Regions from separate parts of the Terrabacter sp. 05T424 genome, predicted to be linked through region 2. Evidence: predicted binding sites of a transcription regulator. Region 2 holds the regulator's gene; the other holds the start of a gene.

Region 1 (7,562 bases), on a different contig from region 2:
GACCTGTGAGCGCAGGCGCCCCGGCAGCACCTGGTCGAGCTTGGCCAGGGTGCGCACCGCGGCCTCCCCGAGTCCCTCGACGGTGCCGCCCGCCGCCAGGCGCAGGCACACGGCGATCGCGACCGCCTCGTCGTCGTCGAGCAGCAACGGCGGCAGGCGCCGCCCCGCGCCCAGCTGGTAGCCGCCGCCCGCGCCATGGGTCGCGTTGACGGGGTAGCCGAGCTCGCGCAGCCGGTCGACGTCGCGCCGGACGCTGCGCGTCGTGACGCCCAGCCGCTCGGCGAGCTCGGTGCCGCTCCAGACCGGGCGGCTCTGGAGCAGGTCGAGCAGCCGCAGCACCCGGGCCGTCGTGCCGTTGCCGTCGCTGGTCGTGGACATGGCTCGAGTCTTCCAGTCTCTCCGGACAGAAGCTGTCCTATATGGCTGCGACGATCAGGACATGACACAGACGATGCACACCACGATCGACTGGAACGAGGCCCTCGTCGAGCAGGCCGAGTGGCACTGGCAGCACCAACTGCGTGCTCGCTTCGACGGGCTGACCGACGAGGAGTACCTCTGGGAGCCCACCCCCGGCGCCTGGAACGTCCACCGCCGCGGCGAGGGCAGCACCGAGATGCAGGGCGGCACCGGCGAGATGACGATCGACTGGGCCTACCCCGCGCCCGAGCCGACGCCCGTGACGACGATCGCGTGGCGGCTGGCCCACATCGTCGTCGGCGTGCTCGGCGCACGCGCCCACGACCACTTCGACGCGCCCGAGGCCGACTACCTCACCTTCGGTTACGCGAAGACGGCCGACGAGGCGCTCGCCCAGCTCGACAGGGCGTATGCCGCCTGGTTCGACGGCGTGCGTGGCTGGGGCACCGACGGGCTGGCCGAGCCCTGCGGACCGGCGGAGGGCCCTTTCGCCGAAGCCCCTCGGGCCACGCTCGTGCTCCACATCAACCGAGAGCTCATCCACCACGGCGCCGAGATCGCGCTGCTGCGTGACCTCTACGCCCACCGCGACGACTGACCCACCCCTCCTCCGACCACGACGGTCGGCACGCGCCGGCCCATCACCCCGCACGCACCCAGAGAGCGAGAAACCCATGGCCGCACAGGTCCCACCCGTCGCCGACGAGCGCGAGAGCCTCATCGCCTACATCGACCAGCAGCGCGACGCCTTCGTCGCCGCGACCTTCGGCCTCACCGAGGAGCAGATCCGGCTCGCCCCGACCGCTGGCACGCTGAGCATCGGGGGCCTGGTCAAGCACGTCACGACCTGCGAGCGCGGCTGGACCAAGCGGATGGCGGCGGCGCCCGAGGCGCCGACCCCTCCGGACACGCCGGTCGAGGACCAGGCGCAGTCCTGGGGTGACGACTTCCGGGTCACCGACGCCGACACCCTCGACTCGCTCCTCGCCGCGCTCCTGGCGCAGGGCGACGTGACCCGCGACGTCCTGCAGCGCGCCGACCTGGGCGCCGCGGTGCCCGTGCCGCGCGACGCCCCGTGGTTCCCGAAGGACGTCGAGGCGTGGTCGGTGCGATGGGTCGCGATGCACCTCGTCGAGGAGCTCGCGCGGCACGCCGGACACGCCGACATCATCCGCGAGACCATCGACGGCGCCACGATGTACGAGCTCGTCGCGGCACGTGAGGGCTGGCCCGAGACGCCGTGGCTCACGCCGTGGCGGCCGGCTGCTGAAGCGACCGCCTGACGCCGATCCGCTTGCAGCACAAGGGCGCTGCAAACCGCAGACAAAGGCGAAGGGCCCTTGGGAGTATGAGTCTCAAGGGCCCTTCTGGTTGATCGGTCGATGGTGACGCTCCCGATCGACTGCTCGTCTCCTCCGGTCCCGGCCGCCTCGTCACCCGGCTGCCGCGGTGGGTTGCCCCACCGTGTGGACCCTCGTCTCCGAGCCGTCCCGCTCTCCCGAAGGAGTGCGTGAGAGATTTGTATCTCCCGGCGATGCGGGCCCGCAAGGGATTCGCGAAAACAATTCCGGCCTCCACAGGGTGCCGGCGTGTCGTCCACAGGAGATGGCGGCTTGTCCACATGCGCCGTGCATCGACGCACAGCTTGTCCACCGATGCCTGTGGACGAGCGACCACTCAGACCGGTCCGGGGTGCTCGGCCAGGACGTCACGCAGAACGGCGGCTCCCGCCGCAGCAGCGGAGGCGCGCGACACGTCCCCGACCGCGGCATACGCCTCCTCGGCCTCGACGAGCGCGGCGACCTCTGCCGCGAGGAGATGCCGTTCGGCTTCCGCACCCAGGACCAGCCGCTCCGCCTCGGTCGCCCCGACGCCCACCGCCGCGCCCGCGACGTCGGCGGACGTGCTGACCGCCGGGCGCTCGACCACCGGCACGGCCTCCGCGTTCTCGATGGCGGCCACCGCGTTGCGCAGCGCCGCCGTGGCGGCACGGTCGCGCTCGCGCATCGCGATCGTGAGGCGGGAGCGAAGGGCGGCACGCAGGGTGGAGGACATGCGGAGAACGTATGCCGCCGACCGGCTTGGGCGCCAAGCGTTTACGACGTCGATGCCCCCATCACATCGCTTCAGTCCGCCGGCTGCAGGCGCTCCGTCAGGAAGTGGATGACCGCGTCCACAGCGTCCGGGTGTCGCTCCCCCGTCAGCGTGGCGTGGCCGGCGCCCTCGAGCTCCACGCGGAGGAAGCCGTCGCCGAGGTGGTCCGTCAAGGTCTCGAAGCGCGTACCCGTCGCCCAGTCGTTGCGGTAGCGGACGCCGAGCACCGGGCACCCGCCGCGCACCCGATCGCGCACTGCCGCAAGGTCGCCCGGGTCGAGGCCGATGTCGGCGGCGCGCCGGGGAGTGAGGGGCACGGGCACCGCCGGCTGCGCCACGACGGGCGCGACGACGACGGGGTCGATCATCATTGCCAGCGCGAAGCCTCCCGTGAAGCACATGCCGACCGCGCCGACGCCCACTCCACCCGCCTCGTCGTGGACGCGGCGCGCCAGGCTGCGCAGCCACGTCGCGACCGGGGTGGTGCGCCCGGTCGCGACGGTCGTGAACTCCCGCCCGATGCACAGGCGAGGGATCACGTGGGCGGCCTCGAGCGCGTACGGGGCCCGGTGGGCGGGGCCGAAGAAGTGCGGCATGACCACGGTGAAGCCGGCATCGACGACCTCCCGGCCGAAGCGCACCACCTCGGGGGTGAGCCCGGGGCTCTCGTGCATGACGATCACGCCCGGCCCCTCACCCTCGGTGTAGGTCGGGTACTCGAAGCCGTCGGCGGCGTGCGAGCCCCGCCGCCAGCCCGAGAGCATCGACATGCACCGACGCTACGCCGAGGTCCGCCGACGGCATACGGCTCAGGCGAGAACCGGGTCACGCGAAGTTACGCTGGCACCATGGTGACCACTGCTCCCGCCCCGCGCGGACGGTTCGCCGGGCTGATCGCACCCTCGGAGCGAGACCCCGCGCCGGTCACCGAGGCGGGCGGGCGGAGCGGCCTGCGGCGCGAGACCGTGCTGGTGCTCGGGGTCAGCCTCGGCTCGTCGGCCGTGTACGCCATCCTCAGCATCATCGAGAAGCTGACACGGCCGGTGCCCCTGTCGCAGCAGACGACGGCGATGAACCAGTCTGCGACGCCCGGACGCCCGTGGCTCGACCTCGCCTACCAGCTCGCCGGGATCGTGCTCCCGCTGGTCGCCGTCGCCCTGGCGCTCTACCTGCTCAACCACGTGCGCCGACCGGCAGGCCACGTGCGGGCCGGCCACTTCGTCGGACTCGACCGACGCGAGCCGGCGCGCGACCTCACCCGTGGCGCGGGTCTCGCCGCCCTCATCGGCATCCCGGGCCTCGGCTTCTACTTCTTCGCCAAGGCGATCGGCATCAACACCCAGGTGTCGGCGGCCAACCTCGAGGCCGTGTGGTGGTCGGCGCCCGTGCTCGTTCTTGCGGCCATCGAGAACGCGGTGCTCGAAGAGGTCATCATGGTCGGCTACCTGTTCACGCGGTGGCGCCAGACGGGCTGGTCCTGGCCGCTGGTCATCGGGCTGTCGGCCCTGATCCGCGGGTCGTACCACCTCTACCAGGGCTTCGGGGGCTTCGCCGGCAACATCGTCATGGGCCTCGTGCTCGGCCTCGTCTTCGTGCGCACGCGCCGCGTCATGCCGCTCGTGGTGTGCCACTCGATCCTCGACATCGTCGCGTTCGTGGGCTACTCGATGCTGCGGGCGCGGGGCGTCTCGCTCTGAGGCGGTGCGGCGAGTCCGCTTGTCATAGAAGCGAACTCGGTGTCACCAGACCTTGACTTCGACCCGAACACCTGTTCGAATAGAGGTCAGGGGGATCTGATGCCGTTCACGACTGACGCACCGTCACTGCTCGAACATGGGTTGGTCGTGACGCTCCGCGGGAGTCGGACCGAGCACGTGCAGCGTTCTGTGCAGTCGGTCGTCGCCGGGCTGATGCGCGATCTCGGCGGGCCGGCATCAGCAGCCGCGGCCGAGGGTGTCGAGGTCGCCGACTCAGAGGAGTCCGCGGCAGCGTTCGAGGCCCTGATGGACGCCGAGCTCGGCTGGTTCGAGGGCGGCGAGCGCATCAGGGGCCTCGTCGACGACCACCAGTTGAGGGCTCTCGCCCGCATGTATGCCGTCGCCCTCGGCGAGCTGTCGGCGCGGCACTCCCAGTCGTGGGTCGATCGCACGCCTCTGTCGGCCGCCGAGGTCGTCGCCCTCGAGGTGGCCACGGCGACCGGTTTGGCACAGGGCACAGTGGCCCTTCGTCTCGAGCTGGCCACGGGCTCACCGGCGCGCACTGCCTTTCTTCGCCGTCAGGTCCGCGAGGGGGCGACCCCGCTCTGGCGCGCCTGCGAGATCGTGAGTGAGACCCGGGCCCTCGACGACGAGGCCGCCGATGGGATCGCGCGCACCGTCCTCGCCCCTACGCGCGACGGGGCCGGCCTGCCCAACGCCCTGTTCCGCCGGCGACTGCGGCGCGCCGTCCTCGCCGCCGATCACGAGCAGGCGGCTCGACGACGGTCGGCCCGCGAGCGCATCGGCGCCCACGCGCAGGTCTTCAACGACGGCACCGGCTGCCTCACCGTCATCAACGACGCCGACAAGATCGCCGCCGCGATGGACCGCGCCGACGCCGCAGCGCGCGCTGCACGCGCTCAGGGCGACCCTCGTTCGCTCGACGAGCTGCGCGCCGACTACCTGACCGGTGTGGCCATCCACGGCTGGCCCGACGACGACGGCTTCGCGCGCACCACTCCCGTGCCGGCGGGTCGGGTCTTCTTGGTCGTGCCGTTCATGACGGCCGTCGGCCTCGACAACTCGCCCTGTGAGCTTCCCGGCTACGGCTGGGTCGGTGCGCAGCAGGCCCGCGAGATGATGACCGCCGAGGGGTCTGTCTGGCAGACCCTCCTCGCCGACATCGACACCGGCGCGGCCCTGGCGCTCTCCCGCAAGGGCTACCGACCCAGCCGTGCGATGGTCGAGCACGTCCGCGCCGTCGACGGGGTGTGTCGTGGTCCAGGCTGCCTCGTCGAGGCACGCCAGTGCGATCTCGACCACGACGTCCCGTGGCCGGTCGGCCCCACCGACGTCTCGAACCTCACCGACAAGCACCGCCAGCACCACCGCGTGCGTACCGCCGGCTGGTGGAAGGCACAGCGAGACGACGAGGGCAGGGTCACGTGGCGCACTGCCGCAGGCCGCACCTACGTCACGCTGCCCAAGGACTGGCTCGACGGGCTCCGACCGCGAGACCTCCCGCCGGCATCGGCTGCGAGCCCACCGCCGACCGAGGCCGGCGCCGGGGCCGGGGCCGGAGCCGGGGGCAACCTTGACGATGCCACCGGGCGGCGAGGCGGCGACGACCACCGCTCTGCCGACCCTGACCCACCACCCTTCTGATGCCCCTGCCGCATGCCTCTCGCGGCGGAGTGCGGCCGACTCAGCCGCACTGCATACGATGGCGCCCATGAACTCGGCCAGACAGGTGCGCGCGCGCCTGCTCGGAGACCCGGCCGACGACTTCCGCCTCACCCGCCGCACCGCCGGCCGGCTCGCGTGGCTCGGCTGGGCGGGGCCACTCTTCTTCACGCTCGTCAGCGGCTTCATGCGGTTCTGGCACCTCGGGGCACCGCACAAGCTGGTCTTCGACGAGACGTACTACGTCAAGCAGGGCTGGTCGATGGTCCTGTACTGGTTCGAGATGAAGAACGACCAGGTCCTCCAGGACGCCTCACAGGTCGACCAGCACTTCACCGCGAACGACCCGTTCATCTACGGCACTGAGGGCGACTTCGTCGTGCACCCGCCGGTCGGCAAGTGGCTGATCGGCTGGGGCGAGGTGCCGTTCGGCATCCTCAACTCCTTCGGGTGGCGCTTCGCGGTCGCACTGGCCGGCACCATCTCGATCTTCATGCTCGGCCGCATCGCGCGCCGCCTCTTCCGCTCCGACCTGCTCGGCACGGTCGCCGCAGCCCTGCTCGCCTTCGAGGGCCACCACTTCGTCCACTCGCGCACCGGGCTGCTCGACATCTTCGTCATGTTCTTCGGGCTCGCCGCGTTCGGTGCCCTGCTCATCGACCGCGACAAGGCGCGCGAGGTCCTCGCCAGCAGGGTCGGTGACCGGCCCCGCGCTGCCATGTCGTGGCTGGGCCCGTGGCTCGGTTGGCGGCCGTGGCGTTGGGTCGCGGGGATCATGCTGGGCCTGTCGGCCGGTGTGAAGTGGTCGGGCCTCTACTTCCTCGTCTTCTTCGGCCTGCTCACCGTGCTCTGGGACCTCGGCGCCCGCCGCGCCGCCGGCGTACGCGGTTGGACCGTCGGCACCGTTGTCAAGGACGGCCCGTACGCGTTCGCCCAGCTCGTCGTCACCGCCGTCGTCACGTACGTGGCGAGCTGGACCGGCTGGATCCTCAGCAAGGGAGGGTCGTTCCGCACCTGGGCGCAGAACAATCCCGACACCACGCACGCGTGGCTGCCCGACTGGTGGCGCTCGCTGTGGGCCTACCACCAGCAGATGTATGCCTCGACGCAGGCGATCAACAGCCCACACCCCTACCAGACCAACCCGTGGTCCTGGCTGATCCAGGGTCGCCCGACGTCGTTCTTCTACGAGGGGCCGAAGAAGGGCGCTGAGGGATGCCTCGTCGACCAGTGCAGCAAGGCGATCACCTCGATCGGGACCCTGTCGATCTGGTGGGGCGCGACTCTCGCCATCTTCGTGCTGCTCTTCATGTGGGCGCTCCGCCGCGACTGGAGGGCCGGGGCGATCCTCTGCGGCCTCTTCGCCGGCTACCTGCCGTGGTTCTTCCTCGGCAACCGCACCATCTACTCCTTCTACGAGGTCGCGTTCGTGCCGTGGGTCGTGCTCGCCTGCGTCTACGTGCTCGGGCTCGTCGTCGGCGGGCGGGAGTCGTCGTTGAGCCGACGCCGGGTGGGATACGGCGTCATGGGTGGCTTCGTGCTGTTGTCGATGGCGTTGTTCGCCTTCTTCCACCCGATCTACGTCGCCGACGTCATCCCGCTCTCGGAGTGGCAGGCCCGGATGTGGTTCCCCAGCTGGGTCTGAGAACCCCGCCGCACGGGTGGTCC
Region 2 (7,562 bases):
ATCGCGGCGCAGCTGTGCGCGGTCCCCACGGCCGCCATCAACCTCATCACCTCGACCGAGCAGCAGCAGATCGCCACCACCGGCTTCGAGCCGTCGATCTGCGCGCGCGAGGACTCGATGTGCGCGGCCGTGCTCGAGCACACCGACCGGGTCGTGGTGCCCAACGCAAGCGTCGACGAACGCTTCCGTGACAACCCGTTCGTCACGGGGATCCTGGGCGACGTCCGGTTCTACGCCTCCGCTCCCCTCACGACCCCGGAGGGCGTGATCGTCGGTCGGCTGTGCGTGTTCGACGACGTGCCCCGTGAGCTCGACGAGGCGCAGGAAGAGGCCCTGGTCGCCATCGCCGAGCGCGTCGTCGACGTGCTCGAGCTGCGCCTGCGCACGCGCGAGCTCGAGGACTCGTTGGCCGCTCTCACCCAGACCCGCGACGAGCTGCACCGCTCCAACGAGGCACTGTCGGTCTTCGCGGGCCAGGTGAGCCACGACCTTCGGACGCCCCTCACCGCGATCATGGCGAGCACCGAGATGCTCGGCCAGCAGGAGGCCGTCGTCGCGGACCAGTGGTCCGGGCGCCTCGTGGCCACGGCGTTCCGTTCCGCCACGCGCATGGCCGGCATGATCGAGCAGATCCTCGCCCACGCCCGTGTCGGCGCCGAGCTGCACAAGTCGCCGACCGACCTTCGCACCGTGCTCGACTCGGTGCTCGAGGACCTCGCCCCGACGCTGTCTGCGCGACGAGCCTCCGTCGAGGTCGGCGACCTCCCGAGCATCCCGGCCGACGCCCAGCAGCTCTACTCCGTGCTCCTCAACATCGTCTCCAACGCGATCAAGTACGCCCGCCCCGACGTTCCGCCGGCCATCGCCGTCACCGCCGACCAGTACGGCCGGTCGTGGCGGATCTGGGTGCGCGACAACGGCATCGGCATCGCCCCGGCCGATCGCCAGCGGGTGTTCGACCTCTTCCACCGGGTCGAGACCTCGGTCGACGGCAGTGGCATCGGGCTGGCGACCGTCAAGCGCATCATCGAGGCGCACGGCGGATCCATCGGGATCAGCCAAGCTGACGGACCCGGCACCGTCGTGTGGTTCGAGCTCCCGGCCGCCGACGACTCTGACGGCGGCCGCGAGTCCTGACCGGCCTCTGTGCCCGCGCAAGCACCAGCCAGGCGACCCCGAACGCCGCGGGCGCACGGAGGTCGATGAACCCGGCCTCGACGAGCAGCAGCACGAACGTCGAGGCCGCAGTTCCGTCGTCCATCGAGCGCAGGAACGACGTGGAGCCTGCCGCCACACCGCCGTCGAGCACCACCGCCGCGGCGAGCACGCCGATCTCGACCAGAGCCGCAAGGGCTGACCAGCGCAACCGCTCCCTGACCGTGCTCGTCGGAGGGCCTTGACGGACCGGTCCCGAGAGCCCTACCGGGCCGCCCGCCCCGCCCGCCCCGAGTGGCCCGTCCGGCTCGGCACGGTGCGGCACGGGAGGCGGCGCGCCCAGCTCGTCGACGGGGCCGCGCACCGGGTCGCTCCTCGGCTGCAGCCCGGACCTGCTCAGGGCCACGGCCAGCGTGACCCCGAACCCCACGACACCCAAGAGCACAGGTGACGACACAGCGATGAGCGCAGCGTCCGCCGCTGCACCCGGGCCGCAGCCGACCCAGGCGATGAGAATCGCTGGAACCGCCGGCAGCACCGCGCTGCCCAGGCACGCCCGGGCGACGAGGGCGTCCCTGCGCTCGCGGGCCTGTCCGGGCACCCATCGCGCCATCCGACGCGGTGTGGCTGGGCCCGGCGTGAGGGGCCTGCTCACGGCACGAGCCTCGGCCACCGCAGCGGGTCGGAACCGAGGCTGGGCCCGGTGGTGGTGCAGGCTCGCTCGTCGGCACCCTGCACGATGCGCAGCTCGGGGCGGCCGGCCGCGACGGCCACCAGGTTGTGCGCGCTGTCGGTGCCCGCCCGCAGGTAGTCCGAGTGGCCCGCCGACGTTCGGCCCGCATCGACGAAGGCCGCGCGGGGCCGCATCCAGTGGTTGCAGCCCGAGCCCGGATGCTTGAGCGCGAACGTCGAGAGCCGCAGGGCGCCGCCGACCTCGGCCGGGCGCGTGCCGTGCACCATCCAGCCGTAGCTGAACACGTCGTCGCCGACAGCGCCCAGCACGTTGAGCGCACCCGGCTTCAGCGCGGTCTGCGCGATGTCGGTGAACGGCAGTCCGGGAGCCCCGAAGACCGCGACGTCGTCGATCGAGCTGGTGCGCAGGCTGGCGAACCCGGCCAGCGTGGCGCCGTAGGAGTGCGCCCACACCGTCTGGTGCGCAGGTCGGTCACGGGCGGTCTCGAGCCCGGTGACGAAGTCCGCGAGGGCTGCTGCGTTGTCGCGGGCAAGCTTGGCGTTGAGGACGTTCCGGTCGATGGACGACGTGATCTCGTGCACCTGGGGCGCGTCGTAGCCCATCCACGTGACGACCGCGACATCATCCCCCCGTGCGATCGCCCGTGCCTCGGAGCGCATCCGGACGAACGTGTCGTCGTAGCGCCGCAGGTCGGCACCGACCATGGTCGAGAGGCCGCCCACGAAGGTGACGACGTGCTCGGCCCGGTCGACGTCTCCCACAGCGACGACGGCCCTCAGGTCAGGCTCGCGAGCGTCCAGCAGGAGAAGCCGTCGCGGCGCCCCGTCACGGCGGGCGAGCACGTCACGCACCGCGCGTATGCCGTCCAGCTGTTCCTGCGCCCGCGTCCGCTCGGCGGCGTTCCAGGGAGAGCCCCGGCGCCGCGCGTCGCGAGCACGAGCGGTCGCCGTGCGCTCCGCGCGGTCGAGGAGGATCAGGTTCGCCTCCTGGCGCGCGGCCGCCGGCACCCCGTCGCGAGGACCGACCCACTCAGGCTGCTCGCGGAGAGCCTGACGTCGCTCCTCGTCGGTGAGGGACCGCCACCACGCCGCCGACGCGAACACGCCGGCGGCCGTCGGGGGCGGCGCCGGCAGGTCGCTTCCGTCGAGGACAGCCGCCCCGGAGGCCGATCCAGCCGCCGGGCCGCCTGCTGCCGCGAGAGAGGTGGCTCCTCGCGCCGCGGCCAGCAGCGCGCGGTGCAGGTCTTCGTCGGTCCGGGTGGCCGCGCGCCGGGCCTGCTGCAGGCAGGCGTCGACCTCGGCCCTGAGCAGGTCGTCGAGGCGCGCCCGGTGCGCCTCCCCGACAGGGTCGCCGAGAGAGGCTCGCACCGGGAGGAACAGGCGACCGTCGTCGTCGACCCAAGCACCCTCGTCAGACGCTCGGTGGTCGGCGCGCCCGATCAGGTCGAGTGCACCCTGCAGGCGTTGGGCGGCGTGGGCCACGGCGTTCCCTGCCACCGCGATGCTGCTCGCGAGCTGTCCCAGCCCGGCCACCACGGTGCCGTAGCGGTCGGCCGCGGCGCTCGAGCCGGCACCGCTCCACCGAGGCGCGGCCGACCGGCGCCACAGCACCAACTCGGCCAGGACGACGAGCCGGGATCGGCGCTGCTCCAGACGCCGGCTCACCTCGAGCAGCAGCTGCGGCCGGCCGGCACGGATGTCGCGCACGGTCAGGCCCGAGCCCACGACCGCGGCGCTCACCGTGTGCCGTCGACGGGGTCGCCTTGGGCGGCGCCAGGCAGGGTCGCCTGCAGGGCTTGCCGGGCCACCTGTTCGACGGCGTCGTAGCCGTCGGCGGCGAGGCTGACGCGACGCCCGAGCTCGCGGAGCTCCCACTGGGCCGTCGACAGCCTCGCCTGCCAGGCAGCCGCCACCTGTGGCAGTCCCGACGCGCAGCGACCCCCCGGAAGAGCCGTTGCCACCGGCCGGAGGTCGTCGGCCACCCCGAGCCGCCGCACCTGCCCTAGCACCTCCTCGATGGTGACGGCGCTGGCTCGCAGCGCCGCCGTGTCGATCTCGTATCTCATCCCTGCTCCCTTCCCGAGGCCAGCCACGCTAGGTCGCGGACGCCGGGTCCGGCTGGCGTCATCCACAGGCTCCGGGCGGCCGGTCGTGACACAGCAGAACGCCGCACCCCTCCTCAGGGGTGCGGCGTCCGGGCGGTCACGACGGGGTCGAAGCGCCGTTACCGCCAGCCGCTGGAGGTGGAGCCAACGCGGCCGATGGGGCGGGTCGAGAGAAGCGGGAGCGAGCCAGGCGGCATACGCACGGAAGCCACGAGCCAGGGAGCTCCCGGTGTCAGCGACCCGGGACGACGAGCTGCTGCCCGACGTGGATCTCGGTGGTGCTGAGGCTGTTGGCGACCTGGAGCTCGACGACACCGTCGGCGACGGACAGCTGCGGCAGCTCGCGCGCCGCGATGCCCGACAGCGTCTGACCCGAGGTGACGGTGACCGTGTGGGAGCCGGACGATGCCGAGGCGAGCTGACCGGCCAGTCCGACCGCCAGCAGCGAGACGACCGCCGCGACCAGGATCGAGACCACGAGCCGGCCGAACCGTGTCAGGCGCAGGGGCGGCTGGGCGGCCCGTGCGGCGCGGACGGCCTCGCGCCCGGTGGGCACGAGCACGAGGTGCGGACGGGCCGGCGGCTGCGTGGTCTGCGGCTGACGAACGGCCTCGAGGACGATGGCGCTCATGGTGACCTCCCCTTGCTCCTGAACTGGCGAACGTGTGTTCGATAGAACGTCTGTACGAGTTGTAGCACGTATGTTCGAGGAAGTCGAGACACGCATCGAACAGGTGTTTGGCAACTGTGTTCGAACCTCGTTACTCTTTCCTCACACCACACACCTCACCAGCCACCACTGACACTGGCCCCCGAGCGGCCCTCGACCTCTCCTCGCGCAGTTCTCGAGCCAGGTTCAGCACACGGTCTGACGAGCCGACGAAGGGGATCACCATGGGCGTGACCGAGCTTCCCGATCGCGAGACCGGCGACGGACTGACCGTGCGTCAGCGGCGCGTGCTCGAGGTGATCCGCAACTCCGTCGACCGCAGGGGCTACCCGCCGAGCATGCGCGAGATCGGCGACGCCGTCGGCCTGGCGAGCCCCTCGAGCGTCTCCCACCAGCTCAACGCCCTGGTGGCCAAGGGCTACCTGCGCCGCGACCCCAACCGCCCGCGCGCCCTCGAGATCGTCTCGCCGGATGCGACGGCCGAAGAGGTCGGCTACCGCAGCGGCGACCACTACGACACCGAGACCGGCTCCGGCGACGCCCGTCCCGAGGCGTCCTACGTGCCCGTTCTCGGGCAGATCGCGGCAGGCGTCCCGATCACGGCCGAGGAGGTCGTCGAGGACGTCTTCCCGCTGCCGAAGCAGCTCGTCGGCGAAGGCGACCTCTTCCTCCTCAAGGTCAACGGCGACTCCATGGTCGACGCCGCCATCTGCGACGGCGACTGGGTCGTCGTGCGCCAGCAGCAGCACGCCGACAACGGCGACGTCGTCGCGGCGATGCTCGACAACGAGGCCACGGTGAAGACGTTCAAGCGCGTCGACGGGCACGTCTGGCTGATGCCGCACAACGAGGACTTCTCCCCCATCGACGGCGACGACGCGACGATCCTCGGCAAGGTCACCGCCGTCCTGCGCCGAATCTGACGCGCGGGGTCGCCCGCGGCGACGCGACCCCGCTCCAGCAGGCGTATCGCCACGGCGGCCGCCACACTCTGACGAGTGAGTCCTGCAGAGGAGACCGCCATGGCATCCGGGCGCACCCGCGACGTCGTCTACACCTACCGCTACCTGCGGGGCGCGATGATCGCCCTGCTGCTCATGCTCCTGCTGTCGGTGGGCTACGAGTGGTGGTGGGAGACCGAACACAGCTGCTGGCTCGGCTCGATCAGCGCCTACTACTACACGCCCGCGCGGACGGTCTTCGTCGGCTCCCTCTGCGCCCTCGGCGCGAGCCTCATCGCGTACAAGGGGCACTCGTCCGAGGAGGACGTGCTGCTCAACTTCTCCGGCTTCATGGCGTTCGTCGTCGCCATGGTGCCGACCGTCCCCGACGACCGCTGCGGGCCGAACGCCTACACGCAGACGCCCGCCGAGATCGCCGCGGCGGTGCGCAACAACATCTGGTCGCTCGTCGTCGTCGCGGTGATCGCGGCCGTCATCGTCGCGGCGCTCAAACGAGGCGCGATGCGGCGCGATGCCTCCGCGCGCCCGACGACGCGGTCGGTGCTGGTGACCCTGGCCTGCGCAGGCGTGCTGCTGGTGGAGCTCACCCTGTTCCTCGTCCTGCGCGACCGTTTCATCGCCCTGAGCCACGGCATCGCCGCGGGCACCATGGTGGCCGGGGTCATCGCCGTCATGGTGTTCAGCGCACTGCGCACCGAGGAGCGCCACCGGGCGGCCGGCGACGACGACGGGCGCGGCTACCGCCGCATCTACCTCGCCATCGCGGTCGCGCTCACGGTCGCGCTCGCCGCGACGGTCGTCGCGGCGCTGACGGTCCAGGGCTTCGCCCACCTCGTCCTCGTCGCCGAGGTCATCGTCATCGTGCTGTTCGCGACCTACTGGGGCGTCCAGACCAAGGAGCTGTGGGACCTCGGCGAGGTCTCCGCCGACGAGGCACGCGACCTCGGGGCCCGTGCCGAGTAGCCCCTCCGCGGCTCACGACAGGGGCGTGGGGTCGCCGAGGGCCCCGAGCCACCACGTGCCCGCATCGCCGTACTCCGCCCGCTCTTCTGTCGTCATCGTGGCCACGACCCGCAGCCAGGACTCGGCGCGCGCGAGCCGCCCCAGGTGCAGGGCCGCGGGCAGCGCCTGCCGGAGCCGGGTCGAGGGAACGACGTCGCTCCAGACCTCGAGTCCCGCGTCGGCCACCCGTCGCACTCGCGGGTCGTCGGGCCCCGCCTCGAAGCGGTGCAGGAGCACGTTGAGCGGGATGAACAGGGCGGTGAGGGGGTGCGCGAGCACCGCGTCGCCGAAGTCGAAGAAGCGCATCCCCGCTGGCGTGGCAAAGACGTTGTTGGCGTGCAGGTCGTTGTGCACGAGGTTCACGCCCAGGCCGAGCGCGTCGAGCTCGGTGCCCCACCGCTCCACCGTCGGAAGCAGGCACTCCAGCCGTGCCGCCACCTCCGGCTCCATCCGCCGCGGGTCGCCCGCGGGAAGCGCGACGAGAGAGGCCGTCCGGCCGCTCACGTAGGCCGCCGCGTGCGTCGGGCGCAGGAGGCCGGCGCCGGCCGCCCCGAGCTCACGCTCGTGCCCGACGAGCTCACGCTGCAGGTGCATCGCTTCCGCAGCGACGCGGCACCACGCGTCGACGTCGTCGCCCGCGACGGTCTCGGCGAAGACCGGGCCCTGGTCGGGCACGAGGTGCAGACCTCGCTCGAGGTCCGCGGCGACGACCGGCACCACGCGGTCGGGGGCGAGTCGGTCGAGGACGACGAGCAGCGCGGCCTCGAAGGACTGGTGAGCGCAGTTCTGCTTGGCCCAGTAGACCGTGCCGTCGGCGGCTCGGGCCCGCCACACGGTCGACCACGGACGTTGGTGCACGGGCTCGAGATCGACAAGTTGGCTGCCGAGCCCGTCGAGGGCGCCCTCGAGCCACGTACGCAGCTCGTCGGCGAACTCCTCGGACACCCACCGCACCGACGGGCCGGGCCCGTCCTC

The links. Region 2 encodes LexA, which represses DNA repair genes until DNA is damaged. Its sites were predicted from a motif close to TCGAACANNTGTTCGA; they were not measured.
Region 1: the regulator LexA is predicted to act here: its motif matches at 4,275-4,290, upstream of AC1DE0_RS12090 (HNH endonuclease signature motif containing protein).

What each region holds. Positions count from the first base shown of each region.
Region 1 is NZ_JBFTLB010000004.1:341,187-348,748, forward strand. Features, by position in the region: gene AC1DE0_RS12060 (helix-turn-helix transcriptional regulator) at 1-378, opposite strand, end outside; gene AC1DE0_RS12065 (DinB family protein) at 440-1,018, shown strand; gene AC1DE0_RS12070 (DinB family protein) at 1,095-1,703, shown strand; gene AC1DE0_RS12075 (hypothetical protein) at 2,098-2,475, opposite strand; gene AC1DE0_RS12080 (dienelactone hydrolase family protein) at 2,547-3,284, opposite strand; gene AC1DE0_RS12085 (CPBP family intramembrane glutamic endopeptidase) at 3,363-4,211, shown strand; gene AC1DE0_RS12090 (HNH endonuclease signature motif containing protein) at 4,389-5,876, shown strand; gene AC1DE0_RS12095 (dolichyl-phosphate-mannose--protein mannosyltransferase) at 5,944-7,539, shown strand.
Region 2 is NZ_JBFTLB010000007.1:48,848-56,409, forward strand. Features, by position in the region: gene AC1DE0_RS14800 (sensor histidine kinase) at 1-1,137, shown strand, start outside; gene AC1DE0_RS14805 (hypothetical protein) at 1,055-1,810, opposite strand; gene AC1DE0_RS14810 (alpha/beta hydrolase) at 1,807-3,588, opposite strand; gene AC1DE0_RS14815 (hypothetical protein) at 3,585-3,914, opposite strand; gene AC1DE0_RS14820 (LysM peptidoglycan-binding domain-containing protein) at 4,186-4,584, opposite strand; gene lexA (transcriptional repressor LexA) at 4,848-5,546, shown strand; gene AC1DE0_RS14830 (hypothetical protein) at 5,646-6,548, shown strand; gene AC1DE0_RS14835 (aminoglycoside phosphotransferase family protein) at 6,561-7,562, opposite strand, start outside.